2 regions of the Peribacillus sp. FSL K6-1552 genome follow, and region 1 is predicted to be linked to the other one. Evidence: riboswitches for the same ligand, from Rfam matches in the RefSeq annotation. Region 1 holds a riboswitch; the other holds the start of a gene.
The links. A riboswitch is a leader RNA that binds a small molecule or an ion and turns the genes downstream of it on or off. The one in region 1 is predicted to bind cobalamin.

Region 1 (15,295 bases):
GAATACATTTGCGCTGCGGATATATTCCACATCTTTCACACCAAGGCGGAAGTTAATCACGCGTGCTACAGCAAAGAAGTAATCAGACAAACGATTTAAATATTGAAGAGATAGTGGTGAAACTGCCGCACCCGACTTAATCAAAGAAACAACCAACCGCTCCGCCCTGCGTGTAACCGTCCGGGCAATATGAATGGTTGCAGACGCTTTTGAGCCTCCTGGAAGGATAAACTTTTCTAATTCCGGTGCTTCGACGATAAAGGCATCAATTCGTTCTTCCAAATAGGTAATTGCCTCATCCGTTAGCTTCTGCGGGGCTTTCTCAGAAACTGTCGCCAAATCACCGCCACAGTCAAATAACTCATGCTGAATTTTTTCCAAGTCCGTTAGTACGTCTGCAAAAATCGCTGAGTCCAATTCAGTTACTGCAAGGCCGATATAGCTGTTCACTTCATCCACTGTTCCGTAAGATTCGACACGGATGTCATCCTTGTCCAGACGTCCTCCGATTACGCTAGTTTGTCCCTTATCCCCAGTACGTGTATAAATTTTCATCTCTATTTCCTCCTCTATTTTATTTGCTGATTGATACCGTACCAAATGACATCCACACGGTTTGATAAGGAGGCTACATCTTGAAAGACCCAGCCGCAGGCATCGCGCCATTTGCGATCTTGTGCCTCCATCGGAACAATTCCTTTGGAAATATCTGATCCGATTACAATACAGTTGTGATCATCCTTTTCCTTCTCCCATATTCGCCAGTCAGCCATGATTTCCTTCCACCGTTTTCGAATCGACTCTGCATCCATCTTTTCTGCATCTTGTTGGATCCATGCATCCAAGCCATGCAATACCACTGTATTACCTTGAAAATCCGTCATAGTCGGCTGTTCTTTTTGATAACCGGATAGCCAAAGAGTCTCACTTTCCAACCCATAAAAATGCTTTACCCATTTTGTTTTCCCATTATAGGCGCCGCCTGTAACAAAGTGCAACGTTCACCCCTCCTTAAGCTGTTCCGGTCCTCCCAAATCAGCTCATATCCCATGCCGTGGGAAATTCCCCAATCAAAAAAAGACTTTTCCATAGGTGCATAGCGGACAAGTAATTCACGTACTACACCCCCATGAGTCATTAATACATATTGGCTTTCCTCACCGGAAATCAATTGGCTCCAGCCATTTTGAACACGTTTGGAAAATGCCGGATAGCTTTCACCCCCAGGCACCATTGCCTCCATAGGACGCTCTAGCCATTTTTGATAATCGCCATCAGTCTTCAACTCTTCATAAGTTCGCCCTTCCCAACTGCCGAAGTTCATTTCACGGAACGCAGGGTGTTTTATCGGAACAACATCTGGAAACAACAGTCTTGCGGTTTCAATACAACGAGGCAAATCACTCGTGTGAATCTTTTCATACTGTGGGTAAGAGCCCCTTAAGTCTAGAATTTCCTTTTCTCCTTTCAGACTTAATGGAGAATCTGTCCAGCCTAAATAGGATCTTCGCTCATTTGCTTCTGTCAGCCCATGGCGAAGTAGTGTAATAGCCACAGAATCAGCCATAACCAAAGCTCAACTCCTTCCACGGATGCACCCAATACATCCCCCGTTATCCCACCGAACCAACTAACGATTTTCCGCTTTATATACAATAGGAAGAGTAGAGCAGCCAGACACATGATAAAAAATAAAGTGACCAGCTTGAAATCGATGCTCCATGCAACCGCAAAACTCACAATAAAATACAACCAATAAATAGATAAACTGTTTTTCCTTACTGCACTTTGAAAGAAAGCACCAAGTCCCTCTTTTTTTGCCAGTGGCATCCGGCTAAGTAAATAGCCCATCACACATTTACTTAAAAGTGGAAGACTAATAATTAAAAAGTATGTCCACTCATTGACTCTATCGACGATTTCATAAATAAATATAAACCGGGCAGCCAAAAGTACGATGACGGAGATGACACCGAATGCGCCTGTCCTGGAATCCTTCATGATTTCTAAACGCCTCTCTTTATCCTGATAGGAAAAGAAGGCATCACTTGCATCAATCCAACCATCTAGGTGCAAACCGCCTGTTAATGCCATCGTTAAAAACCAAACCACAAACGCAATCGAAAGGGATGACAATGGGGTCCACTCTACTAACGCGTATAAAACACCTCCCAATATCAAGCCTAGGAAAAGCCCGACTAAAGGAAAGGTTTGAATCGCACGGTGGATATATTTCTTATCCATCGGTAGCTGTTTCTTTATTGGGAACACGGTAAAGAACTGCAGGTTAATCAAGAATCCAATCCATCCGTTCATTCCTGCATGCACCCTTTCATCAATAACGGAATCCCTGATTCAACAAGATAAGCCTCATCTGCCTGTTCGACGACTGCTTGATGAAGCAGGCCAAGTATTTTTCCGTATATATGGAGGAACTCATTTTGAAAAATCGGCTCCTGTACCACTTCGTTGCTTACGATTATCAAACAGCTGGCTTGTTTTCTTATCTCATTAATTCCGCTGATTATTTTTGTGAAAACACTATGTAAAAACTCCTTTTCAAGCGGTATATTGGGGCTGAATAATTCATTATCGAGTAGGGTTGTCAGGCAATCGAGTAGGATTATTGAATCTTGATTTAGGTCTGCACCTATCCGTGTAATGTTCGTCGAGTATTCCCAAGTCCTCCAAGCAATTGGACTACTTTTGCGATCCCTTTGGTGCCGGCGGATGCGTTCTTCCATTTCAGCATCACTGACTCGGCCACAAGCGAGGTAATGCAAGTTCCCACTCAATTGGATTGCATATTCTATTGCCTTTTTTTCTGCAAAACGGCTTTTACCGCTCCGGACACCACCGGTTATAAAACAGAGCCTAGATTTCTCCACTGTCTTACCCCCTCCATCAGCATGGCATTATCACGCTCACTCTTCACTGCGAACCGGAGCCACATTCCATCTAGCCCTGGAAAATTATACGTATGACGTGGTACGATGCCCTTTTTTAATAAAAAAGGCAAAAGGGATAAGGATTCATCTTTCACTAAATAAAAATTGACCGTGCTATTTGAGACAATCAACTCATGCTCTTCATAAAACCGGAAAAGTTTCTGCTTTTGTAATTGAATATACGCTCTCGTTTTTTCTATATATTCTTCTTCAGCAAGGCAGATTTTCCCGACTTCTAATGCCACATGATTGACGCTCCAATGCGATTTATAGGTTTTTGCCTGATTTATGATATCTGGTGCCGCCAGCAAATAACCCAACCTCAAGCCTGGAATTGCAAAAATTTTCGTCATTGATCGTAGAATCAGTAAATGAGGGAATTGCGTAATTAAAGAAGCATAAGTAAAGGCGTTTTCCGTAAAATCATAAAAAGCCTCATCCAAAACAACCAGACAATTTGCTTTTCCGCATTCTTTGATTAATTCCCTAACTGCTTCTTGCTTAAATGAAATCCCTGTCGGATTATTAGGCGTACATAAAAAAATCGCGTCATATTCAGGTAATTGAGGAATCAATCGATCAAGATCTAGTTGCCACTCAGGTGCATCAAGTTGATGAAAGTCTACCTCGCATTCGGCTGCTAAACAAGCTTCTGCATATTCCGCAAATGCAGGCTGAATGATTAAGACCTTTTTATTGGCTAACCTGTTCGCTACCAACATTATTATTTCCGCACCACCGTTACCTACCAAAACGGATTGCTCAGGAAGCGCTTCTTTTTTTGCAATTAATTTTGTCAATTCAACGGCATGCGGATCTGGGTAATTTAAGATTCCTTCGAAGAATTCGGGCCACCGTTCCTTTATACGTAAAGGAGGACCCAATGGGTTGATATTAGCACTAAAATCGAGAACCGATTCAGGCATTTCGATTTCCAGCGCTTCGTAAAGATAATGCGGATTAGAGCCATGAGAAGGTAATGCCAAGAGTAAGTCCCCCTAACCAAAGCATCAGTAAAAATATAAAAGATGTCCGATGCATGATGGTAATCGTTTTTTGTATATGTATTGCTTCTAATGGAACAAGCGGAACGCCCATCCTGGCACGGTCAGAAACTACTCCTTTGTACATATTCCGCCCGCCAAGCTGTACACCCAAAATTGCAGCAACGCCTGCTTCACACCACCCACTATTCGGGCTTGGGTGCTTTTTCGCATCATTGAACAAAATCTTCCATCTAGCCCCCAAGCTATGATAGCTAGATTTCGAGCTTAGCAGCATCAAGAAACCGGTGAGGCGACTAGGAATCCAGTTCACGATATCATCGAGCTTAGCTGAAGCCCAGCCAAATTGTCCATATTTATCATTTTTGTAACCAACCATTGAATCGCAGGTATTAATTGCCCTGTACATCATCGCGAGTGGAGCACCGCCAATTGCTGCCCAAAACAGTGGAGCCGTAACTCCATCACTCGTATTTTCAGCTACGGTTTCTACAGTGCCTCTGACTATTTCGGATTCATCAAGATCAGCAGTATCACGACCGACAATATAGGAAAGCTTTAGCCTCGCTTCAGGAAAAGCTTGTTCATTCAGTGGATGACACACATCCATTCCTGCCTGCTTTAAGCCCTTCTGAGCAATCGTCGTAGAAATAACAACACCTTCCCATAAAATTCCCGCAAGCGGATGGATAAGATAAGCAAAATAGACAGTTAGACCTGTTGCCAATAACACCAGTGTTAAAACAATTACCAGCATGAAGAGGCCATTTCGTTTTTTATGTGTACCTCTATTGAATGAATGATCTAACTTGCTTATCAACGTTCCTATCCATTTAACGGGATGTGGCCAATTTGGTGGATCACCTATTAATAGATCAAAGAAAAAAGCCAGTGTAACAGCAAAAAGGTGATGGTAAATCATAGTTCCTCAATCCGTTTCCGATTTTTCTTTATTGCTTCTACGGTACAATCATATACACCGCGACTGATCAACTTCCCTAGCGGAGTAATGGTGCCTGCATATTGAAGTGCCTTCCCTCTTTGGGTTGCGGCAATCAAAATACTGTCTGTCGATGTTCCTGTCGCCACTGTATTTGTCACCTTATCCAAAACACGCAAATCATGAAGCGCTTTTACTTTTGCCTCGGTCGCGGTGACAATGCTGTGGATAAAGGCCTCTTCTGCCAAGTGCCCATTTACAAAGATCCATGTATTTATGGTTCCTGGAGTGGAAATCCAAGAATGTTGGTCAGCTAAAGAGGCGTCGATGGCATTCCCTACTCCAGCCGTCACGATGATAAAAACCGAGAAATCATCATCTCTTAAAAACTTGAAGGCCACCGTATCGAGAAAGACAGCTGTCATCATTCCGACCGTTTCCTGCGGTTCAAAACCGTGTGTTTTTAAAAAGTCAGCCATTTCAGCAAAATGATCCTCGTAATTATAATCACGATGGACATGCCTATTCACGAAATGTTGATGCCAGCCCGTTCCTGAACCGGTCACACCAGAAGACATCGTTCTAAGCGGAATTGGTGAATTCAATTGAATTATTTCGTTGCCAACCGTCAAATAGGTTTCATCAATTTCCAAAGGTGCGAAATCACAGACATGCTTTTCCGGGACAATGAACATTTGCGGCTTCGGAAGGGCAGGATGCGGATGTTTTTCAATCGTCGTCCGGTATACCTCCTGAATCCGTTCCTGTTGGAGCACTTCATTCGGCACATTAATGACTTTAATTTGTCCTTTTTCAAGCAACATCAGCCGATCACAGTACAAGCCGGCCAAATTCAAGTCATGGAAGATTGAGATAACTGTTAACTCCAGCTCCTTGGCCATTTTCCTCATTAAATCAAGAAGCTCCTTTTGATAGGAAAGATCCAAGTGGTTCGTTGGTTCATCTAAAAAAAGAATTTCCGGTTCTTGGGCAAGTGCTTGTGCCAGTAAGACCCGCTGTCTCTCACCGCCTGATAATCGTTCAAAATGAAGATCCTGAAAATCCGCGACTCCCGTTTGCTTCATCACACGTTGGACAATCACCTCATCCTCAGAAGTCCAACTATGAAACCAGCCTGTTTGGTGAGCATAACGGCCAAGAGAAACAGTCTCTTTTACCGTATAAGAAAAGGCTAATGAGGAATGTTGAGGCAACACGGCTATAACTTGTGCAAGTTGTTTGGCCGAATACTCCTTCAAGTCTCTTCCCCTTATTCGTATGCTTCCTACCTTATAATCGAGAACCCCGCTAAGCATACTTAATAGCGTCGTTTTTCCGCTGCCATTTGGACCGAGAATCCCAAATAATTCCCCTTTATGTACGTCAAAAGAGACAGAGTCCAAAACAGCTTTATTGCCATATCCACCTGTTAACCCTTTAACTTCAAGCATGAATTCTACCCTTCTCTCCGTCTCTTTAATAAAATCAGGGCAAATGCCGGGGCCCCGATAAGTGAGGTAATTACACCAATCGGCAGTTCCGAAGGCGCAATGATCGTCCTTGCTACAAGGTCAGCCAAAATTAAAAATCCGCTTCCTACGAGCAAAGATAACGGCAACAAATGCTTATGATCTGGCCCCCAAATCCTACGAACCAAATGAGGAATAACCAATCCTACAAAGCCAATCGTTCCCGAAACAGCAACGGCTGCCCCAGTTAATATCGAACCAGCTATCAGAATCCACATTTTTCTCCGCTGAACATTCACACCCAAATGCTTTGCACGATCTTCCCCAAACGTCATCGCATTCAATTCTTGGGTATTCATAATCAAGATCAACGAACCAATGATAAAAAACGGCAAAATAATCGCGATATAATTCCAGCCGCGCATTGAAACGCTTCCCATCAGCCATCCGATGATTTGTCTTAATTCCTCGCCCGTCAACGCAATCATTAATGAGATGAAGGCACTTAAAAACGAGCTGAAAATGATTCCGGTTAAAATAATTGTTTCTACTTTCATCGATCGATCCATTTTTCTCGCAAAAGTTAGCACACAGAAAATCGTAAGCAATGAAAACATAATACTTAACGTCGGTAGGGTATATAAACCGATCAACGGCAATGATATATTCAAAAACAATGTCAATACAGCGCCTACTGATGCTCCTGATGAAATCCCTAATGTGTAGGGGTCAGCAAGCGGGTTCCTGAGCAGTCCCTGAAAGGCTGCCCCGGCAATCGCAAGCGAAGCCCCAACCAAACCTGCAAGTAATACACGTGGCAGGCGGATGTTCATTACGATATTCGTCAGCATCACATCTGGCTCAACTGAGATTGGTAAATGAAAAAATTCCTTGCCGATAATTTGTATAAGCGCGGGAATCGGTACTGACACCGAACCAAAGGAAATGCCAATCGTCATTGCGAAAAGCAAAAACAATAACGCAATCAAATAAGCAAACGCCCACTTAGTTGTCAAATAGGTTCGGATAGACTGATTTGGCAAGTTCCTCTACTCCCTCTATTAAGCGTGGACCAGAACGGGTCACTAAGTCAGAATGGACATCAAAGACTTGACCATCCTTAACAGCAGCTACATCTTCCCATCCTTTTCGGCCCGTCACTTCACTGACTGGATCTTTTGTATAATAACCATATGTTGTAATAATGACATCCGGATTTGCAGCAATCATAGACTCTTCATCAATTTTCGCCCACCCGTCCAATTCGGCTGCTGCATTTTCCGCTGAAATTATGTTAAGCATTTCATTCATGAATGTATTTTTTCCAGGTGTATAAATATCCGGTGATGGCGAAACCTCTACTAGAACGGTTTTTCTTTCCTCATCCTTAACGGATTTAGCTTTTTCCTGAATTTCCTTCAGTTTCGTTTTCATATTCGCAACGATTTCTTTTGCCTTATCATGTTCTCCCGTTGCCTGTCCAATCATATCAATAGACTCATACACTTCGTCAAAGCTTTGTGCATCATTGACTACAAGGACATCTATTCCAGCATCCTTAAGCTGCTGCAATCCCTCATTCGAATTATGGGCACTGGATGCATGAGCAAGAACAAGATCAGGCTTTAAGGAAACGATTAACTCCGTGTTCATTTCCATTCCGCCAACTTTTTCAATTTCTTTCGTTTCTTCCGGGTAATTATCATTGTCGGATACACCAACAACCTTTTTACCCAAACCAAGTGCAAAGACCACTTCTGTATTACTTGGTATCAATGTAACAATTTTCTTTGGTTGTTCTTCTATCGTTACTTTTTCACCCGTTGCATCTTTTATCGTAATCGGGAAAGCTTGGTTTTCAGTATGATTCGTTTGTTGCTTTTCTTTCGTTCCTTCTTTTGATGTATCATTGCAACCAACCATCATACCTGCAGTTAGTAACATCACTAGAATCAGACCATAGATTTTCTTCATTTTACATCCCTCACAATCTTTTAATTCAATTTCCGACCACCTAAAGAAAACGCACCCTGAAGTGAAGAGGCGAATTTCAAAACAAAAGCATCTCCCGTCAAACGGAAGATGCTTGTATGGCAACAATATAATTACGGACTCAGAAGGTCTGCCACACACCTTCCCATCCGCGTAGGTTACAGGTGTACGAATCTTGGCAGGTCTCCTGGCTAATGGTCATCGTCAACGGCACCTTCCCATATCTCACATACAGTGGTACACAACCGCTAACTCCCATTTACAGTGGCGGGACCGCGTTGGTATTTCACCAACTTCCCTTTTAAGTCATTAAGACACCAAATCGTTCATATGTATATAATTTTCACTGCTTTTCATTATACACTATGTAAGAAATGATTATTATATGATTTTTCAGACTGATTCCGAAATACCTTGTCTTCAATTAATAACGTGATGCATTTTCAATCAGCGCTGCAAACCCATCGACTGACAATCCGGGTGAAATCCGAACTCGGTGCAGTGCATGCATCCCTTGGTCCCTTGAAGCTCCACCAGCTTCGGTGGTTACTGCCATCTTGTATCCAGCTTCTTCTGACAACCTAAGGCTCTCCTCGTTATACCGTCCAACAGGATATGAAAGTACTGTCGTGTCCTGTTGGAGAATACGATCGAATAAATCCTTTGACTGGACCATTTCAGCTTCCTGCTGCCCTACCGTCATACGGTTAAGCTCAAGATGGTTGATAGTATGACTTTCAATAGAAATCCCATTCTCGCTCATCTCCACCATTTGTTCTTCCGTCAGGTGATGACTTTTTTCAATAGATTTCCCGATCATAAAAACAGTTGCTTTCATATTATATTCTTTTAATATAGGAAAAGCCTCCGTGTAATTATCTGTATAGCCATCATCAAAAGTAAGCCAGACACACTTTTCACTTGGCATCCGATTTTCCGTTAAAACAAGAAATGCTTCCCTAGGGGATAATGTATAGTAATCATTCTCCCGAAGCCAGTTCATTTGTGATTGAAATTCCTCTCTTGGTACCCGAAGGTTATTACCTTCAGAAATGCTATGATACATCAATATTGGAAGTTGAACCGTGGACTCGGCTCTTATCCAGTTTCTCGTATCGATTTGTTCAGGATATAATCTGTCCTCCGAATTCTGCCCGGCGTCATTCTCCGCTGCTGCAACCACTTCAATGTTATCTTCCGCAATCGGTGCAGCAGTCTTTGTACCTATATTCTCTAAAACCCCTTGTGAACATGCAGGCAAAATTAAAATTCCCAGCAATGCTACCATCAATAAAACTCTGTATTTTCCCACTATCATTCTCCTAATTTTTTCTAGCATAATAGTACCAGAAAACTAGTAAATAATAAAGTATTCCATTTAGCGCAAAAAAAGGCAACCCGGTGGCTACCCTTTTTTCTGGATTAAAAACTAGTAAATCGACAAGTACTTTGATCACGCGGAATGCCTAAATCTTTCGGCACCATCGTTTCAATCAAAAAGTTCTCATCTTCTTCATAAATAATCTTCTTCATTTCAATTCCGAAGTATTCCTTCATCCGGGATTCTGTCATGACTTCCTGGACTTCCCCGTAAACGACCGGCTTTTGTTTTGCTGTCATTAACACATGGTCAGCAAGGAAAAACGCATGGTTTGGGTAATGCGTGTTTATGATACAAGAGATTTTCTTTTCTTGTGACAAACGCTTTAATGTCTGTAAAATCACAACCTGCTTTTGAACATCAAGATGGGATTCCGGTTCATCGAGAATGAGCACTTCCGGGTCTGATACCAGCGTACGTGCAATCAATGCTAGTTGCAGCTCACCACCACTGACTGTATTGCAGGACTTCCCAGCAAGATGGCCAATCCCTACAGTTTCCAGGGCTAGGTGAGCGGCTTCACGGTCCTTCACGGAAGGCTGGGCAAGCGCACTGATGTATGGGGCTCTTCCCATAATTACCAATTCTTCGAGTGTAAAACCAAATACCATTTTATGCGCCTGCGGAACATAGCCAATCCGTTTCCAGACTGTTTTGCGTGAAAGCGAAGGAAGCGGCTTTCCATCAATGAGCGTTTGACCTTTTTTCCAGTCCAGAAGACCTGTGATGCATTTTAACATCGTTGTCTTTCCTGCACCGTTTGGTCCTAGTATCGCCATTATCTCTCCGTCATTCAGCGAAAAGTTAATGTCTGTTTGGTAAAGGTAAGGAACTTCTTCTTTTTTCCGAGCATAAAAGTAATTTCCTCCCTGCACCTCGATTCTCATGACCAGCCACCTCCTGTTTTTCTAAGCAATATTGCGAAAAATGGTGCACCTATAATTGCCGTCAAGATTGAGAGTGGAATTTCTGTAGCCGTTACCGAGCGGGCCAGATTATCAATCAACAATAAATAGGCTCCACCGATTGAAAGAGATACTGGTAAGACTAGTTGATTGTTATTACCAACTAGCATTCTTGCAACGTGAGGAATAATTAACCCAACCCAACCAATGATACCGCCTATCGCAACTGAAGCAGCAGTAATAAGTGTTGCGCCAAAAATAACTGTCCACTTCAAACGTGTTACTGGAATACCAAGTGATTTAGCTTCATCCTCAGGCAACGTCAATAAATTTATTCTCCAACGAAGGGAATATAGAATCAGAATGCCCACAAGGATAATCGGTCCCCCGATATACAAGTCCTTATATGTTGCCGTACCAAGACTCCCCATCAGCCAGTAAGTAATCGCTGGCAGTTTTGCTTCCGGGTCAGCGACGAATTTTATCAAGGAAATCAACGCCTGGAATAATGCCGATGTAACAACACCAGCCAGAACGAGCATGAAAACAGGTGAATCTTTTTTTCCGCTAATCACGAAGGTAAAGACGATTGCCGCTAGGCCGAAACCAAGTGCCATCACTTGTGTAGCGAAGCCATGACCTAGTAATAGAATCCCAAGGGAAGCGCCAAACCCGGCACCAGCCGAAACCCCAAGGATATCCGGACTAACCAACGGGTTGCCAAACATACCTTGGAATGAGGCACCTGCGATTGAAAGACCAGCACCTATTAACAAGGCAAGCAAAATACGCGGCAGGCGTATTTGCAGGACCACTGTTTCTTCCATCTGCGTCCAAGTATGGTCAATTGGAAAAAAAGTTGATAGTAATATCTTGATTTGAGTCCCTAAATCCATTCCGTAACGTCCAATGCTTAGAGACAAAATAACCATGGCGATTGGTAAAATCCAGAACAGGAGCGTTTTCCATTTTTTCATATTCATTCCCTACTTTACTGTTTTGCAGCATCAGAAGAAGGGTGCAGAATATTCTCTACTTGTTCTTCCGTTACATCGTAATCATAGAATTCTGAATAATAGTCTGTGATTTCTCTCTTCATATCATAGTCAAATAGTTCAGGATGATTTTTCTGTGCCATCCACTCCAACATAAGCGGCGCATCCCCACTTGGCGGGAACCACCTGTAAATACCCAAAGGAATTTTATAAACATTTCCTGCTTGCACAGCCTTTACCTGACTCCAGTCTTGACCTTCAAATACATTGTTTGTTAGGTCTTCAGGTTGTGTAGTTGAAAAGTTTGTAATGTAAATAATATCGGGATTCCACTTATAAATTTGCTCCATATTCACTTCTTTTGTTCCGGTAACTTCTTCTGCCGTAACGTCGTAAGCTCCTGTTGCGTTTAGCCATTGATTACTAAAGAAGTTTTTACCGCCAACCATAATGCTTTTATCGCTGTGTTGGTAAAGTATTAATGCTCTTGGCTTATCTTTCTCTTTGATACCATCCAATTTTTCATCCAACTCAGCTTGGACCTTTTTGCCTTTTTCCAAGAACATGTCCGTTCTCTCAGTTGTTCCAGTAATGTCACTCGTCACTTTCAACCAACTGTTAAAGGTCGCTAATGGTTCAGCTGCCGCTACATCAATAGCACTTAAGGCCACCACAGAAACGCCTGCATCCTCTAATTTATCAATAGATTTTTGATTCTGTGAGTTTTCAAAATAAAGCTGCGGATTGATTTTCATTAATTCTTCTACGTTCACTTCACCATTTTTAATAAACGACGTATCCGCTTTTAAAATATCCGGCGACATGTCAGCAAGGATGGAATTCTCCGCCGCATTATAAGCATTCGGATGTAATCCAACAACCTCCTTTGTTGAGTTTGTAGCTACATACCATGTAGAAAAGTATGGAAGAATACCACCAACAGCTATGCGCTCCACTTTACCTGGTACAGTTACGTCACGGCCAAGCTGATCTTGAATGACTTTCTCCTCAGCCGTCGTTTGTTTTTCAGCTGTATCTCCTTTTGTTTCTTCCGCTGTATTGCCGCAGCCTGTAATCAAGGCTGCCACCACAGTTGTTGCCGCTAACATTGTCCATTTTTTCTTCATGATGTTCTCTCCCGTACTTCTTTTTTAAGCCATTTCGCCATCCCATGTAAAAATGGTTTGGATTGATCTATGAACCCTAATCCGATATGAAAGATTGGATCTAGTGTAGTAATAACTAATTCTCCGTTATATGACACGTCATCTATATAAATAATTGAGCGGCCGTCCGGTGTATCCACTAGTGATTTTGCACCTTCCGGAACTTTGAACGTTCCATGATAATGCCATTTCATATCTGACAGACATACATACTGATACAACGGATGATCTATATTATTAGCTGTTAACGGCAGGTCTCCGTGCTCTTTCACCCACCAACTAAAATTCACTTCTGAATTCTCCCAATATACTCCCTGAAGCCAATTGTCCAGTACTTCGCCGAAAACGACTAATCGCTTTCCTTCCTGAAGGAATTTAATGAAATATGATTGGTAACGTTTTAAAAGTAGTAGCGACATCCGATCATTAACAATTAGCGTGTCATATTGACTTAAATCATAGGTATGTAGCTGCCGAATTTGGAGCACATCGTCATACATATAAGCGAATTCTTCCATTTGAAAGAAGCGATGATGAAAGCTGTAACCGTTATCTAAAATTGCTACTTTCATTTCTGTTCCTCCTTGTTTGCTTCATATTCTTGACGAATCCAATTTAGCATCTGAGTGCTTAAAACGCGTGAACTATTTTCTTCAATACCGAAACGGTAAAGGTCTGTGCCAGCTCCAGCAACAATCGTGCCACCCGTCGTTTTCCGATCGATATAAATGATCGCTTTCCCATCTTGATCCTCAACAATGACTTCCGAATGTTCAGGAGCCTCTAAGTATCCTCTTGAGAAAAAGCCCCGAACTCCTTTTTTATGATTCAAATCATAAGGATCAATTCCATAGAACATTGGATGCACGGGCTCGGTAAGACGGATTTCACGGTCTCGCAAGGAAATAGGAGATCGCTTCCAATTCTCACAACCAGGTAGCCAAGGAAGGAAATTTTCAGCTTGTGAAAAAATGACGCCACCATCATTTAAATAGTCTTCAAGGATGTTTTTATGATCAAGTAAGAAGGCCTCTTCTACAAAATTCGTGATCAGGATCCCCGCATATGCAGATAAATCAGCGTATGGAATATCATATAATTGCAGAAATACTAACCCTCTTTTGTAGTCAATCTCCTGAAGCCTTGTAAATTGAATATCCGTACTTATATATGCAATAGGTTTCATAACTCACTCACTTTTCTTATATTAATATAATATATTCATTTGGTAATAATTGAAAAACCGCCACTCTTCTAATGTCTATTACCAATTTTATTTTATTGAAATAGAGTATTTACTATGGGTTCAGTATAGTTGATAATGATTATCAATGTCAATGAATATATTATGAATCTTCAGGAAACATAGTCTCTCCTTGCTTTAATAAATGGCTTGCTTCCCCTACTGAACTCAAGCAAGTTTCTTATATTAGACACCATCATTACCAAACTTTCTCCGACTATTAACACTGAACACCATCACTTGTTAAGCTATTATGATGAATATTTTCATAAGTATAAGCTATTAACTTGAAAAGTTTGCCTATAAGAAATATAATGAATAGGTCGTTGAACTTTTTTATATGTCCCAGTAGCTCAGTAGGATAGAGCGACAGCCTCCTAAGCTGTAGGTCGTAGGTTCGATTCCTATCTGGGACGCTAATTAGAAACAGCCAAAACCTTTTGTAAAATTGGTTTTGGCTGTTTTTTCGTTTACACATAAATCAAAAAAGTTTAAATCTAATAGTCTATGAATTTTTCATATTTTTAAGAAAATAAATGTTTTAACCTGTCCCATCCGGGTATACAAATACTGTAAGACATTCTCACCAAAGGAGATGATGTGCACGATGAGTACAATCAGAAGCCAATGGAACAAAGAGAATGACGCAGCGGTGTTTAGTCCCGGTGATCAGCGTTAGAGTTAATTGAAAAGTTAGATGATAATCAAGAAGGGAATTACTGGTCTTCTCACCCAAAGGAGGATACTGATTATGAGTATTTACAGCCTATGGAATCCAGAGAATGATGAAGCAATTTTCAGTCCGGGTGATCAGAAGCCATTCAGTACGCTTACACCATTAGATTCGGATAAACACACAAATGACTAACACTTGAATATGATATACACGGCACCGTACTGAATGAGATTTAATTGAAGTAGCGACATATAGAAAAGGATGGAGCATTCGCCCCATCCTTTTCTGCTGTTAATTGTTCATTCAAATAAATTTTGCGACTTCATTCAGCGGCAATCTTGTTGTCTGGAAAGAAGGTCCTGCCGACTTTCCTATCGCTATTAAGACAATAGGAACATAACGTTCAGGCACATCGAACTTTTCAATGAATTGCTGATTGTTAAATCCACCCATCGTAACGGGGTCATAGCCCTTGGATTTAGCAATCAACATAAGTTGCATCGAAACAAGCCCTGCATCAAAGTTAGCAATGCTTTCTCGAGTTTCCTTAGGAGCATGAGGGTACGTGTTCATTGT
Region 2 (15,295 bases), 3.3 Mb from region 1:
GCTCGATTTAAAGGATAAAATCAGTACACTACCCCCGCATACAGTAGCTGTTGCTGTCACTTATCTGACGTCATTTGCCAACTTCAGTACAGTAGGCATGATTTATGGAACATTCAATTCCATCCTTAATGATGAGAAATCGAACATTATCGGTCGGAATGTTTGGAAGCTGTTGCTTAGCGGGATGGCTGTTTCCTTGTTAAGTGCTATGATTGTAGGATTATTTGTTTGGTAATCATTAAAAAACATATGACTTTTTCGTGTAATCAACTAAAAGGTACGTAGTAAGACCACTCTTTATTTGAAAACAAATATATCTATTAATTTCGGTGTGTTAACTACAATTTTAGAACAGACAACGAACTTGCAAGTGAAAAATAGAAACCCGTTGAACTTAATCAGGATTATTCCAGCCTAGTGTGGTAGGACCTAAAAACACTCATTTCTCCGGAGATGAGTGTTTTTATTTGCATCGCTAGAAGACTCAGTTAGTTCAACCTTTTGTTTAGCTTCACATGGGGTATTTTGTGTGTGGTTTTGTTAAACAGATTTCTAAGGAATAGATATCCTTCAAAAGCAAAGAATAAAGAAATATTGACACATAAGCTTCTCTCTTTACATAGGATAGGGGGGTATGGTATTATGATTTTAAGGAGGGGTGAGAGATGGATAAAAAAATAAATGAGCAAGATTCGTTCATTGAAGATGAAAATGACGAATGCTGTATTACCTCTTCCCACGGCCGAAAAAGTCATCACTCTGAAGTAGTGAAAAAGAATTTAACGACCCGCTTAAATCGTATCGAAGGTCAAATTCGAGGTATTAAGGGTCTTATCGAAAAAGATACTTATTGTGATGATGTTATTACCCAGATAGCTGCGACACAAAGTGCCATGAATAGTGTGGCAAAAATTTTATTAGAAGGTCATTTAAGAAATTGTGTGGTAGACCGACTGAATGATGGGGATACCGAGGTCATTGACGAAGTGCTAGTAACGATACAAAAATTAATGAAAAAATAAAGGAGAAGTGATTAGGGTGGAAAACGTAACATTGAAGGTAACTGGAATGTCATGTGGTCATTGTGTGAATGCAGTTGAAGGGAATGTAGGAAAGCTTTCGGGTGTAGAAAGTGTAAAAGTACATTTAGACGCAGGAAAAGTAGATGTTGCGTTTGATAATGAAAAAGTATCACTTGAAAAAATAAAAGAAACCATTGATGATCAAGGCTACGATGTTGAATAAGGAATAAGGGTGCTTTTAAAGCACTTCTTTTTTACAATATATTATACCCCATGGTGGTATAAAGGGGCGGGGATAAAGTGAGCAACCATATAAAAGAAACAAGTATGCAAATTTCAGGAATGACCTGCGCGGCCTGTGCAACACGAATTGAAAAAGGGTTAAATAGAATGGAAGGTGTTGAAGAGGCCACTGTTAATTTGGCCCTTGAAAAATCAGTCATTACTTATGATGCAGAAAAATTAAGTACCAAGGACTTTGAAAAGAAAATTCAAGATCTTGGCTATGATGTGGTAAAAGAGAAAAAAGAGTTTACCATTACGGGAATGACCTGCGCGGCCTGTGCAACACGAATTGAAAAAGGGCTAAATAAGATGGATGGAGTATCCAAGGCCAATGTAAACCTGGCACTTGAAAACGCGACCGTTGAATATGATCCTTCTGAAGCTTCCCCAATTGATATTATTCAACGAGTGGAAAAGTTGGGTTACGGGGCGATCATCAAGGATGATAACAAGGAATCGGTGGATTTTCGCCAGAAAGAAATTCAAAAACAAAAGAGAAAATTTATTTTCGCCGTAATTTTGTCATTTCCGTTGTTATGGGCGATGGTAAGTCATTTTAGTTTTACTTCGTTTATTTATATGCCGGAATTCCTCATGAATCCATGGGTGCAAATGGCGTTCGCAACGCCTGTGCAATTCCTCATTGGTAAGCAATTCTATGTAGGGGCATATAAGGCTTTGAAAAACAAAAGTGCGAATATGGATGTTTTAGTTGCAATGGGAACGTCCGCTGCCTATTTTTATAGTGTCTATCAATCGATCATCGCCATTGGAGTCCACCACCATACTGCACAACTATATTTTGAAACTAGTGCCATCCTTATCACCCTCATTCTTTTAGGGAAGCTCTTTGAAGCAAAAGCAAAAGGACGTTCATCAGAAGCCATTAAAAAATTGATGGGACTTCAGGCCAAAACAGCGTTGGTGCTGAGGAATGGTGAAGAGCGCGAAATACCTCTAGAAGAAGTCATTGTTGGAGATACAGTTTTGGTGAAGCCAGGTGAAAAAATCCCGGTGGATGGAGAGGTCGTCGAAGGGAACTCTGCCGTCGATGAATCCATGTTAACAGGAGAAAGCATTCCAGTAGATAAAAGCATGGGAGATACTGTGATTGGTTCAACCCTGAATAAAAATGGTTTTCTCAAAATGAAGGCCACAAAAATCGGCAGAGATACCGCTCTTTCGCAAATCATCAAGGTGGTAGAAGACGCTCAAGGGTCTAAAGCTCCAATTCAAAGGCTCGCTGACCAAATTTCTGGTGTTTTCGTACCCATTGTTGTCGGAATCGCCCTTTTAACTTTTCTCGTATGGATGATCTGGGTTAATCCTGGTGAATTTACACCAGCTTTTGAAGCGATGATTGCGGTACTTGTAATAGCTTGCCCGTGTGCTTTAGGTTTGGCTACCCCAACATCAATCATGGCCGGGTCAGGGCGTGCCGCAGAGTTCGGTATTTTATTTAAAGGCGGAGAACACCTGGAAACTACTCACCATATTGATACGGTTATTTTAGACAAAACGGGAACTGTTACTAATGGTACACCAGTGTTAACCGATGTCCTCATCGAAAATGGAATGGGTGAACAACACTTTTTATCTCTTATCGGGGCCGCTGAAAAACAATCTGAACACCCACTTGCACAATCAATTGTTCAAGGAATTCAAGAAAGAAAAATATCACTTGCATTGGTTCAGGAGTTCGAAGCTATTCCAGGTTACGGGGTAAAAGCTGTTGTGGATCAAAAAGTGTTACTGGTGGGTACACGGAAATTAATGAAGCAAAATAACGTGGATATTACAAAAGCACTACCGGCCATGGAAGACCTTGAAGGGCAAGGTAAAACCGCGATGTTGGCTAGCATTGATGGTGAATATACAGGTCTTATTGCTGTGGCGGATACCATAAAAGACACTTCTCAAACAGCCATAAAAAGGTTAAAAGAGATGGATATTCAGGTCATCATGATAACGGGTGATAATCAAAGGACTGCTCATGCCATCGGAAACCAAGTTGGCATTGACCAGGTCATTGCGGAAGTACTTCCTGAAGGGAAAGCGGAAGAAGTGAAAAAACTTCAAGCAGCTGGAAAGAAAGTGGCTATGGTTGGAGATGGAATCAATGATGCACCAGCACTTGCCCTAGCTGATATTGGTATGGCTATCGGGACGGGGACAGACGTGGCCATGGAAGCTGCGGATATTACTTTAATTCGTGGGGATTTAAACAGCATTGCCGATGCTATCCTCATGAGTAGAAAAACCATGCGGAATATTAAACAAAACCTGTTCTGGGCCTTTGCCTATAACGTAATAGGAATACCGATTGCGGCTATTGGGCTACTTGCCCCTTGGTTAGCAGGTGCTGCCATGGCATTTAGTTCTGTATCCGTTGTTATAAATGCACTTCGACTGCAAAGGGTAAAGCTTTAAAGATAAAATTAATATTTCGGAGAAGCATTGGTACTTGTATCAATGCTTTTTTTTACGTTTTGGCTCTGGTAAAGGATATTGTTGATTTCTCATTCAAATGAGATTGATGTTGGGTGATAATAAATTTGTTTAAATTATATTAAAGTCGTTTAACTTTATTTTCAGAAAAATCAAAAAATAAATAATGGAATAAATGTAAAATATATGGTAACATATTTTTAAATGGTATGGCGTACCAATTAACGGTACATACTTTGCATGTTGGCTAGGATAATTAGTATTTATGAATGGGAGGAATACTTTTGAATCTACCATTAGAAGATATTAAAATTCTAGATTTATCTAGGATATATGCAGGTCCTGCAGGTTCGATGATATTAGGGGATTTAGGTGCAAATGTGATTAGAATTGAATCTCCAAAAGGAACGGATAGTATGCGTGATTGGTCACCTTTTGTTGAAGGTGAAAGCACTTATTATTTATCAGCGAATAGAAATAAAAGTTCCGTTACTATTAATCTGAAAAGTGAAACGGGGAGGTTATTGTTTTTAGATCTAGTAAAAAGTGCTGATGTAGTTCTTGAAAACTATAAAACAGGTACATTAGATCGATTAGGGATTGGCTATGAGACTTTAACACAGCAAAATCCTAAAATCATTTTGTGCTCTGTTACAGGTTACGGACAAACGGGGCCATTCAGCAATGAACCTGGTTTTGACCCGGTAATACAAGCGATAAGTGGATTAATGGATGTTACAGGTTCAGCTGAAGGAGATCCTACTAGAGTTGGGGTTCCTGTCGTAGACATTTACAGTTCTCTCTATGCTGCAATAAGTATTTTAACAGCATTAAGGGTTAGGGATAAGGGGGGAGAAGGCCAACACATCGATATATCCTTGTTAGATGTGCAGATCAGTTCATTAGCGAATATTGCTAGTAGTTATTTAATGTCTGGTTATATTTCTAAAAGGTTAGGTAATCAGCATAATAATGTCGTTCCATATCAGGTGTTTCAATGCAGTGATAGGCCAATGATGATTGCAGTAGGGAATGACAAGCAATTTAATAAATTTTGTGAAGTGCTTAACCGCCCTGAATGGCTATCTGATGATAAATTTAGATTCAATAGTTCAAGAGTTGAAAATCGTGATGAACTTACAGAACAAATTCAACCAATATTCTTAACGAAAAGTGCAGATGAATGGTTCCAAATCCTTTCTACAAATGGGATTCCTTCCGGTCCAGTTAACAACATAGAACAGGCTTTTAAGCATCCACAAGTTAAAGCGAGAAAGATGGTGGAAGAAGTTCCTCACCCTACATTAGGCAAGGTTAAACTAGTAAGGAATCCAATACGTTTTTCAAATACCCCAATGACTATCAGGAAGCACCCTCCACTACTAGGTGAACATACAGTGTCATTTCTTCAAGAAGAATTAAAATTGGATATGAATGAAATAGAACGATTAAAATCTGAAGGAGTAATCTAAAACACAAAAAAGTAAACGCTTTCAAAAAATCGAAGTTTGTAAAAAAAGTGCGAGGAAGATGTCGATATGCAAACAATCAATCGAGCTATTGAAGTATTAAAATCATTTTCACCAGAAGAGAAAGAGCTTACATTAGCTGATTTTCATCGAAAATTAGGGTTATCTAAATCAAGCCTGCAAAGAATATTAAATACATTGGTATCACAAGGATTAATTGATAAGAATGAGGAAAGGAAATCTTATCGACTAGGTATTGAACTGTATTTTTTAGGCCATCTGGTGGAAAAAAACTCTAATCTCATGTCTGTAGCAAAATCAGAAATGAAAAGCTTGTCTGAATTTTTCGGTGAAACAGTCTGTTTAAGTATCATCCATCAAAACATGAGGAAGTGTATTGGATATGTAGCAAGTAACCATGAATTAAGGTCTCTCACATATATTGGTCAATATTCACCATTGTATGCAGGTGCATCTGCTAAGTCGTTATTATCTTTACTTTCGGATTATGAAGTTAATAAGCTATTAGACAGCATGACTTTAGAGCCCATAACCAAGGAAACGATTACGGATAAAGAAAAATTAAAACAAGAAATTCAGGTCATAAGAGAACAAGGCTATGCGATGAGTAAAAGTGAACGTGTAGTTGGATCATTTTCGATTAGTGCCCCAATTAAAGAGCGGTATAACAAGGATTTTTTATCTATTTCCTTGGTTATCCCAACAGCAAGAGTAGATGAATCAAAAATAGAATTGTATATAAAACTTGTAAAAGAAACTGCATTTAATATTTCAAAAAAATTATCTTAAATAATTATAGGGGTGACGATATGACTGATTTGATTTTTAAAGTACAAGAAGGTGTGGCTACAATTACATTAAATCGACCGGATGCAAAGAATTCATTCAGTATACAGATGATTAATTCATGGATTAAGGCTTTAGAAGAAGTAAGGGACAACGATGATATTCGGGTTTTAGTTTTGACTGGAAATGGCAGTGCTTTCTGTGGAGGCGGCGATCTTAAAGCAATGAAAGAAGGGCTAGGATTTTTGAATCTTGATGGGGATAATGAACAGGATTTTTCTACTACAGGATTAAATCGGAAGAATAGTTTATGGAAGTATGTTCAACGAATTCCACTTCTAATGGAAGAAATAGATAAGCCGACAATTGCTGCGATTAATGGTGATGCCATAGGTGCAGGACTAGATATGGCTTTACATTGTGACCTGCGAATAGCTTCATCAAGGGCGAGACTTGGCGAAGGATACGTAAGACTAGGGCTTGTACCAGGTGATGGTGGTGGTTATTATTTACCTCGACTGATAGGGTTGGACAAAGCACTTGAACTATTATGGACAGGAAGAATTATTGATGTAGAAGAAGCTTTCGATTTAGGAGTCATTACACGACATGTCCCTCATGATTCGTTGATGGAGGAAGTTTATCAGTTGGCGAGTAGTCTTGCCAGAGGTCCGCAACAAGCGATTCGGTTGATAAAACGAACGGTGTATCATGGTCAAAAGACAGACTTAAGAACATCGCTCGATATGGTTTCCTCCTTTATGGGGATAGTTACCGAACATCCAGATTATCAAGAGGGCATGAATGCAATGATGGAGAAACGTAAGCCAAACTTTAAATGATTCAGATAATATTAACGTTGTGAGCAAATTAAATGAGGTATAAAGGCGAAAAAAATTGTGAAATTAAATCATTCTTTATTTCTTGGAACAATTAGTAGAGGAAATTTAGTTTAGGCGTTTAGAAAGAACAATAGGTTGATAATCTATGCTAAATAACACTTTCAGGGGTGAAATTGTATGGTAAAGCGTTTAGAGTTACAATCAGTAGAATTATCAGGAAAGACAGAAGAGCTAAGAAATGAAGTTCGTAGTTTTCTTAAGGAGGAATTGGAAAAGGGTTCTTTTGTGCCCCATTGTGATTCATGGCTAAGTAAATATGATCCTGAATTCAGCCGTAAGCTTGGTCAGCGTGGATGGCTTGGGATGACTTGGCCTAAAAAATATGGCGGACATGAACGAACAGCATTAGAACGTTATGTTGTCACTGAAGAATTGTTGGCTATCGGTGCCCCTGTTGCAGCACATTGGTTCGCAGATAGACAGTCAGGTCCTCTTTTATTACGTTATGGAAATGAAAGTCAAAAAGCAGAGATACTTCCACGCATTGCTAGAGGTGAGGTATACTTCTCAATCGGACTGAGTGAAGCAAATTCAGGTTCAGATTTAGCATCAATATCAACAAGTGCGAAGAAAGTTGATAAAGGCTGGCTACTTAATGGAAGTAAGGTATGGACAAGTGGAGCTCATTTCTCGCACTACATGATGACACTATGTCGAACCTCACCTAGAACAGAAAATAGACATGAAGGTTTTAGTCAATTAATTGTAGATTTATCATCGCCAGGTGTAACGATACGTCCTATTCGGTTAATGACAGGGGAACATCATTTTAATGAGGTCATCCTAGAAGACGTGTTCATTCCGGATAGAATGGCTGTCGGAAAAATTGGAGATGGCTGGAAACAAATTTTGGCTGAATTGGCTTTTGAACGAAGTGGCCCAGAGCGCTTTTTAAGTACATTTCCATTATTTGTTGAGTTAATTCGTGTCTTACAACAGGATACATTAGATAAGCACCGTAACATCTCCATTGGAAGATTGGTGGCCCATCTAACTACATTACGTGAGTTATCTTTAGGTGTGGCACGTTTACTTCAAAAAGGTATTTCTCCCGACATTACTGCTGCTTTAGTAAAAGATTTAGGTACCCAGTTTGAGTGTAAAGTCGCAGAAGTCGCGCGTTTACTTGTCTCATTACCATCACAGAACTCGAATCCACGTTTTAATTCTTTGTTAGCTACAGCAATTTTACACTCCCCTGGTTTTACACTTCGTGGTGGTACAACAGAAATATTAAGGGGAATTATTGCAAAGGGGGCAGGAATAAAGTGATTGACTTAAGCCAGATTATAGAGGATACATCTCGGAAATTGTTAAAAGACTTATGTACAAAAGATCTTATTGATGATTCTGAAGAAGGTGAATTTCCAGTTAAATTATGGAAAATGTTAAATGAAACAGGCATGACGACTATAGGGATATCTGAAGAATCCGGTGGTTCTGGCGGTAGTCTAACTGATGCATTTAACTTCTTAAGAATTGCAGGAAATTTCTCTGCTCCGGTGCCTATCGCAGAAACTTTTATAGCGAATTGGATTTTATCCAAAGCCGGTTTACCTATATCAAATAAGCCTATGACACTAGTATTAAGTTCAAAAGAGCAAAAAATTAGTTTTACAGAAAAATCAAATGGTTATATTATATCTGGTTCAGCAAAAAACGTTCCATGGGCTCGTACGGCTCAAACAATTGTAGTTTTAGGAGATTCAGATGAAGGAAAAATGGTATTTATTGTAGATCAAGATGCATGTCAAATTGAGCCAGGAAAAAACCTCGCAGGTGAATCAAGAGATCACCTGGATTTCAAAAATGTATTTGTGGAAAATAAATCAGTTTCGGGGTGTGTGGAAATTGATGAAGATAAGATATTGTATTTAGGTGCATTAGTTCGTTCCGTTCAAATGACTGGGGCGCTAGAAAGAGTTTTAGAACTTAGCGTTGCGTATTCAACTGAACGAGAACAATTTGGAAGACAAATAGCGAAATTTCAAGCCGTGCAGCAACAGATAGCAATTTTAGCAGGTGAAGTTTCCGCAGCAAAAGCGGTTACTGATTTAGCAATCAAGGCGTTTATAGCAGAAGATGGAGAAAAACAAATCATGATAGCTAAAATTAGAGTAGGGGATGCTGCCAGTCTTGGGGTACCCATTGCACATCAAATTCATGGTGCAATGGGTTTTACGGATGAACATTCTTTGCAACATAGCACTAGAAGACTTTGGTCATGGCGTGATGAGTTTGGAAATGAGGATTTTTGGTCTCAAAAACTGGGTGAGGAAGTTTTAAGTTCAGGGGCGGATAATTTATGGGCGTTAATTACTTCGATGAACAGTAAGATTGTTTAACAGTGTAGTAGAAATGATATAAATGAAAGCGATTTCAAAAAATTACTTTCGACTAAACATCCAAAACAAGGAGGAATGAAAGATGAAAAAGATTCTTAGCTTGCTTGTAGTATTGATGCTGGCTGCTATGTCTGGCTGTGCCCCCACACCACAAAAATCAACCGGTGCCTCAGGGGAAGGAACTACAAAAAAAATCACTATTGCCGGCAATGGTGGAAAAATCGAGAAAATAATTCGTGAAGAAATTGCACCGAAATTCAAAGAAGAAACTGGCATTGAAATCAATTATATTGCTGGTTTATCAGGTGAGATTCTTTCAAAAGTAGAATTACAGAAAAAAGCTCCTCAAATTGATATTGCTTTCTTTGTTCCATTAGATGTACCTCGTGCAAATGAAAAAGGGCTTGTTGAAGTCATTGATGAAACAAAGGTGCCTAACTTAAAAAATGTTGATTCTCGTTTTATAGCTATAGATAATGTTGCCGCACCTGCATTTGGTCTTGTTAATGCTCCTGCATACAACACAGAATCTTTTAAAAAGAATAAAATCAAGCCAATAGAATCTTGGAATGACCTAGCGAGTCCTGCATATAAGGGGAAAACAGCATTTGCTGATATTTCTAACGACTGGGGCTTTAACACCCTATATTCTTTTGCGTTGGCCAACGGAGGTAGTATAGATAACTTAGAACCTGGGTTAAAAAAGGCAAAGGAACTAGCCGGATATTCCTCTACTTTTTATAAAAATTCTACTCAGATGATGCCCGCTATTCAACAAGGGGCAGCCGATGTTACTGTAATGGGAAGCTATGTAATTGCTGACCTAGCAGTAAATTCTGGTTTACCTTTGAAAATGGTCGTGCCAAAAGAAGGAGTATATATGCACGCCTTTAGTGCAACGTTGGTGAAAAATTCTCCAAATCAACAAGAAGCAATTGATTTTATTAACTACTTAATTAGTGAGGAATCACAAAAAACATCTGCAGAAGCAGGATTCTATCCTGTTCTTAAAGGTATGAAGCTACCTGAGAAATACGAAAGCGTCATTGGACTAAAAGAATCAGATAAGACATATAAGCCTGATGTTAAGAAGTTAGCTGAAATCCGAAGTGAATGGACAGACAGGTGGTCAAAAGAAGTAACGCCTGAACTTGGAAAACTATTAAAATAAATGTTTTAAGAGGCTCTCTATATTTTCGATAGGTTTCTAGTATGGCAATAGGCAACCTTGTAACGTTTGAGGCAACTCTAGCTAAGGTTCTTCAATTAGAGATTTTATTTATAATCACTTTTCTTAAATATGGATAATGGTGTGCATTTCCTAATATTCAATTGTATTCGCGTACTCTATCCAATAAAGGACCTCAATATGCAAGCTAAGCTCTCTTCACAAGAAAAGAGGGGAGTTTTTGCTTTCTTCCAGCTGCACTACCACTACCTTAATGAATGATATTTGCATATGTTTTTTATGTACGGATGATATATGATAAAACGTATAAATCCGTTCTCTACAGTAGGAGTTAATATGTTTTAAAAAACAGAAAGGAAATCAATTCTTTTCATGAACTTTTTAAGTAGGGATCCAACTGTTTTCCCGCTATTGAACCATGAAGCCCTATGGTAGAAAGGAGAAAATATGATCATCAGGCTTCAAGCCTACTTACTTAGTGGAGAAGCACCCTTACATCTTATTGAAGGCCTATTGGAGTTAGCGACTCCTGTTCATGCACAAGTATATTCAAGAGTTTATCAAGTTCTTGGCTCAAATGTAATGTTTTTGGTGAGGAGAATCCATGTTTCAAGGCTGTATTTATTAATTCTTTCCTCATTGTCTCTATTTTATTATGTAGCAGTTCCATACTTTCCAACGAAAATCCCCTCAAAACCTTTCCTTTATTGTAGTATATTTATTATTACATAAATTAGGATGATTTTAAATATTATAGTAAGTATTTACTTATTTAAAGTAAACAAATTCTGACGGGAGCAATACAAATCTTCCTCACTATCATTCGATATATGTCGTTACAGATAACTATTCATATATAAAATTATTACTTCCATACATAACGAGCCGTTAAAAAACATCAGGACTTTAATTTGATATAGCATAAATTTGCAATAACGAATATAATTTGTATTAGGTAAACTTTTTTTGGTTTTATTTTCATATAGTGAATATCTCCATTTTGAGAGAGTTGTAATCGTAAAACTGTATAATTTAGGAGAATTTAAAATTTGTTGAATTTTAAAGAGAACCTGTTTATTCTCCTTTTTACTAACTGTATTTCGTTTATTGCTAGATGGATAGGATTAGTAGCTGGGTTTATCAAAAATTACTTAGAGATGAAACTAATAAAGTGTTAAGAAGTAACAAATGGTTTCGACAAAATAATTTTAGGATAGACAAGCTCTATTATTTACTATGAATATGAGGGAAAATTTCATATAGTATTGGAATGGGTATATTCGTTTAAATGCGAATATTTAAAAGGGAAGCCGGTGCAAAATCCGGCACGGTCCCGCCGCTGTAATGGTGAGTCCTATGCAAGGAAGTCACTGGATAATATCCGGGAAGACGCATGGAGATGATGAACCTAAGTCAGAAAACCTGCCCGTTCTAAAAATGCTGTTAAACCTACGGGAGATAGGGAGGTGTTAGAGTGCTAGAAGACGAATTTGTTCTTAAACTATAAGCATTTCTGACCGTTAAATCTGGTTGGAAATGCTTTTTTATATTTCGTAATTTTTCAAATAGATAAAATTCCATAATTGAAGGTGAGAAAACATGTTTTTAAAACGGTCTAATTTATTCCATTCTTTTGTTGGACTACTAGTAATTTTCACAATTTTTGTTACTGGTTGCAGCAACACAACAATAGATCAAGAAAATACATCAGATAAAGATAAACAAAAAGTTGTTACTTTTTCATGGCCAGGGGATATAGGTGACTTAAATCCACACACATATTTTCCGAATGAGTTTTTTTCCCAGGCTATGGTATATGAATCCCTTGTTTATTACGGTGAAGGCGGAGAAATTCAGCCTTGGCTTGCAGAGAGCTGGGATATATCGAAAGATGGAAAAGAATATGTATTCCATCTGAGGAAAGATGTTAAATTTTCCGATGGTTCCCTCTTTAATGCTGCAATCGTTAAGAAAAACTTTGATACCATTTTAGTTAATCGCAAACAACATGAATGGGTGGAATTAATTAACCAAATCAAAGGTACTGAAATAATAGATGAATATACATTTAAACTTATTTTGAACAACGCGTATTATCCAACTCTTCAAGAACTAACTTACATCAGACCGTTGCGATTTGTAGGCGAAGCTGCTTTTCCTGACAGTCAAAACACATTTAAGGACGGACTCAAGTCTCCGATTGGCACAGGACCGTGGGTATTGAGTGAATATAAGAAAAATGAGTTTGCAGTTTTTAAAAGGAATGAACAGTATTGGGGTACTAAACCTAAAGTAGATAAGGTGGTTGTTAAAGTCATTACTGACGGTGAGTCAAGAGTATTAGCTTTTGAGAAAAAAGAACTCGACTTTATTTTTGGAAACGGGGTCATAAGCCAAGATTCATTCCAATTTTTGAAGAATTCAGGGCAATATGAAACCAAATTGTCAGAACCTACAGCTACAAGAACGCTGCTTCTTAACTCAAATAGAGAAGCGACTAAAGATCTTAAAGTTCGGTTAGCGCTCCAACATGCTTTTAATAAACAGGCTGTTATTGATAAGATCTTTTATGGTATGGAAAAAAAGGCTGATACTTTGTTTCCACCTATTTTGCCATACACGAAAATTAATATAGAGCCTTATGAATATGATGCAGAAAAAGCAAAACAGTTATTGGATGAAGCTGGATGGAAACAAGTGAAGGGGAAACCATTTAGAGAAAAAGACGGAAAAGAATTGCAATTGGAATTACTGTTTAATAGTACAGACAACATCCAAAAGTCAATCGCAGAATTTACCCAAGGTGATTTTAGAAAGCTAGGAATAGATGTTAAGTTGACTAGTCAAGAAACTAATACTTTTTGGACAAATGCATTTCAAGGTGAATTTGATTTATTATTTACATCTACTTGGGCTGTACCATTTGATCCACATTCCTATTTAGCAGCTATGACGACAAATACGGAAAATGGTGGTCCAGATTATAACGCTCAATTAGGGTTGCCAATAAAAAAAGAAATAGACCAGAAAATTAAGAAAGTATTATTAACTACAGACGAAGAAGAGAGAAAAATACTATATTCAGAAATATTAACGACATTGCACGAACAAGCAATTTATTTACCGATATCTTATCAGTCTAATATAGCAGTATATCAAAAAAACATTAGTGGAGTAGATTTTTTACCTCAAGAAGCTGAGGTCCCTTTAACTTCAATTGACGTTAATTGAAGTGGGGATACTTAAAAACAACTTAAGGAGTGCTACATGAGTTGGTTTATTTTTAAACGTCTCACAAGTTTAATTCCAATTTTATTAGGAATTTCTCTCATCACTTTTATCTTGCTTCACTTAATTCCTGGAGATCCGGCAGTAGCTTACTTAAGGGCGTCACATATTCCTCCTACGGATGAGACAGTGGCAGCCCTTCGAGTTGAGCTTGGATTAAACAAGCCTTTATATGTCCAGTATTTTGAGTGGCTGGGAAAAGTGTTGCAATTGGATTTAGGGATGTCTTATGTGTCCAATAACTCTGTATGGGAAGAAATTGTGGTACATTTCTTCCCAACAGTTCAATTAACATTTGCTTCGCTTATCTTTATTGTTGTTATTAGTTTACCCTTAGGAATGTTTTCTGCTATTTACAAGGGGAAATTTGTTGATCAGTTTAGCAGAATATTAGCCTTTGTAAGTGTCTCTATGCCAACCTTTTGGCTTGGCTTTCTCTTGATCTATTTTTTATCAGTAAAGTTAGATTTATTTCCTGTATTGGGAAGGGGGACTTTGGCTCATCTAGTGCTTCCTTCCTTGACATTGGCTTTTGCGTATATAGGTACGTATATGCGATTGCTTCGTGCTAGTATGCTGGGAAATTTGAATGAGCCATTTGTTGTTTATGCTAGAGCGAGAGGGTTGCGCCAAAGACTAATCGTTATCAGACATGTCTTAAAAAAGTCCTTACTACCTGTGATAACTGGACTTGGCATGAGCTTCGGTAACATGCTAAGCGGAGCGGTTATTGTTGAAACAATTTTTGCTTGGCCCGGCATGGGACAGTTATTTGTCACATCTATATTAAATCAAGATTATCCGATGATTCAGGGGTGTGTATTATTTATGGGTGTGATCTTTGTGGTCTGTAATCTTCTTGTGGATCTTACATATTCTTTCCTGGATCCTCGTATACGCTGGGAGGGAGAGAAATAAGAGTGGTGCAAAACGTGAAACGAAAGCTGATGACACATAAGCTCATGATGATCAGCATCATGATTATTTCCTTCCTGACAGTATTGGCTCTTTTTGCTCCTTTTTTGGCTCCTAATGATCCGAACTTGATTGATATCGTTCAGAAGCTGCAAGGGCCCTCATCTCAGTTTCCATTGGGGACTGATCATTTAGGGAGATGTATTTTGTCCCGATTAATCTATGGAACACGAACCTCGTTGGGAACAGCTTTCCTTGTCATGGGATTAATGATGATTATTAGTATCCCACTTGGTATGTATGCAGGCTTTATAGGGGGTAAGGTTGATTATCTTTTCATGAGAATGTGTGACATACTCATGGCATTCCCAAGCTTTCTTCTATCCCTTGCTTTAGTCGGGATTTTAGGACCGAGTCTTGGCAATCTGATTTTGGCGATGGTGCTTGTCCAATGGGTTTTTTATGCACGCGTCATTCGAGGTATGGTACTTAGTGTAAAGGAGCAAAACTTTGTCTTAGCAGCCAAAATATGCGGGACACCAAGGAGTATCATTATCATCAAACATATCTTACCTGCCATCATCTCTCAAGTTGTTGTATTAATCTTTATGGACATCGGAGGAGT

Region 2: linked by a shared signal. The riboswitch ahead of nikA (nickel ABC transporter substrate-binding protein) and the one ahead of NST21_RS27440 (ABC transporter substrate-binding protein) in region 1 are both predicted to bind cobalamin.

Annotation. Positions count from the first base shown of each region.
Region 1 covers NZ_JBBOST010000001.1:5,704,921-5,720,215, forward strand. Annotated here, with positions in the region: gene NST21_RS27395 (cob(I)yrinic acid a,c-diamide adenosyltransferase) at 1-555, opposite strand, end outside; gene NST21_RS27400 (bifunctional adenosylcobinamide kinase/adenosylcobinamide-phosphate guanylyltransferase) at 570-998, opposite strand; gene NST21_RS27405 (histidine phosphatase family protein) at 950-1,567, opposite strand; gene cobS (adenosylcobinamide-GDP ribazoletransferase) at 1,525-2,316, opposite strand; gene NST21_RS27415 (bifunctional adenosylcobinamide kinase/adenosylcobinamide-phosphate guanylyltransferase) at 2,313-2,888, opposite strand; gene cobD (threonine-phosphate decarboxylase CobD) at 2,861-3,934, opposite strand; gene cbiB (adenosylcobinamide-phosphate synthase CbiB) at 3,909-4,874, opposite strand; gene NST21_RS27430 (heme ABC transporter ATP-binding protein) at 4,871-6,343, opposite strand; gene NST21_RS27435 (FecCD family ABC transporter permease) at 6,349-7,404, opposite strand; gene NST21_RS27440 (ABC transporter substrate-binding protein) at 7,367-8,335, opposite strand; cobalamin riboswitch at 8,514-8,690, opposite strand; gene NST21_RS27445 (polysaccharide deacetylase family protein) at 8,778-9,641, opposite strand; gene NST21_RS27450 (ABC transporter ATP-binding protein) at 9,776-10,621, opposite strand; gene NST21_RS27455 (FecCD family ABC transporter permease) at 10,618-11,616, opposite strand; gene NST21_RS27460 (ABC transporter substrate-binding protein) at 11,631-12,761, opposite strand; gene NST21_RS27465 (hypothetical protein) at 12,758-13,372, opposite strand; gene NST21_RS27470 (hypothetical protein) at 13,369-13,986, opposite strand; tRNA gene NST21_RS27475 (tRNA-Arg) at 14,386-14,459, shown strand; gene NST21_RS27480 (nitroreductase family protein) at 15,023-15,295, opposite strand, start outside.
Region 2 covers NZ_JBBOST010000001.1:2,437,681-2,452,975, forward strand. Annotated here, with positions in the region: gene NST21_RS11885 (nucleoside transporter C-terminal domain-containing protein) at 1-235, shown strand, start outside; gene NST21_RS11890 (metal-sensitive transcriptional regulator) at 666-1,022, shown strand; gene copZ (copper chaperone CopZ) at 1,039-1,245, shown strand; gene NST21_RS11900 (heavy metal translocating P-type ATPase) at 1,350-3,737, shown strand; gene NST21_RS11905 (CaiB/BaiF CoA transferase family protein) at 4,040-5,227, shown strand; gene NST21_RS11910 (IclR family transcriptional regulator) at 5,294-6,034, shown strand; gene NST21_RS11915 (enoyl-CoA hydratase/isomerase family protein) at 6,055-6,873, shown strand; gene NST21_RS11920 (acyl-CoA dehydrogenase family protein) at 7,051-8,205, shown strand; gene NST21_RS11925 (acyl-CoA dehydrogenase family protein) at 8,202-9,278, shown strand; gene NST21_RS11930 (ABC transporter substrate-binding protein) at 9,361-10,449, shown strand; gene NST21_RS11935 (aspartyl-phosphate phosphatase Spo0E family protein) at 10,967-11,137, opposite strand; cobalamin riboswitch at 11,723-11,911, shown strand; gene nikA (nickel ABC transporter substrate-binding protein) at 12,067-13,698, shown strand; gene nikB (nickel ABC transporter permease) at 13,735-14,673, shown strand; gene nikC (nickel transporter permease) at 14,676-15,295, shown strand, end outside.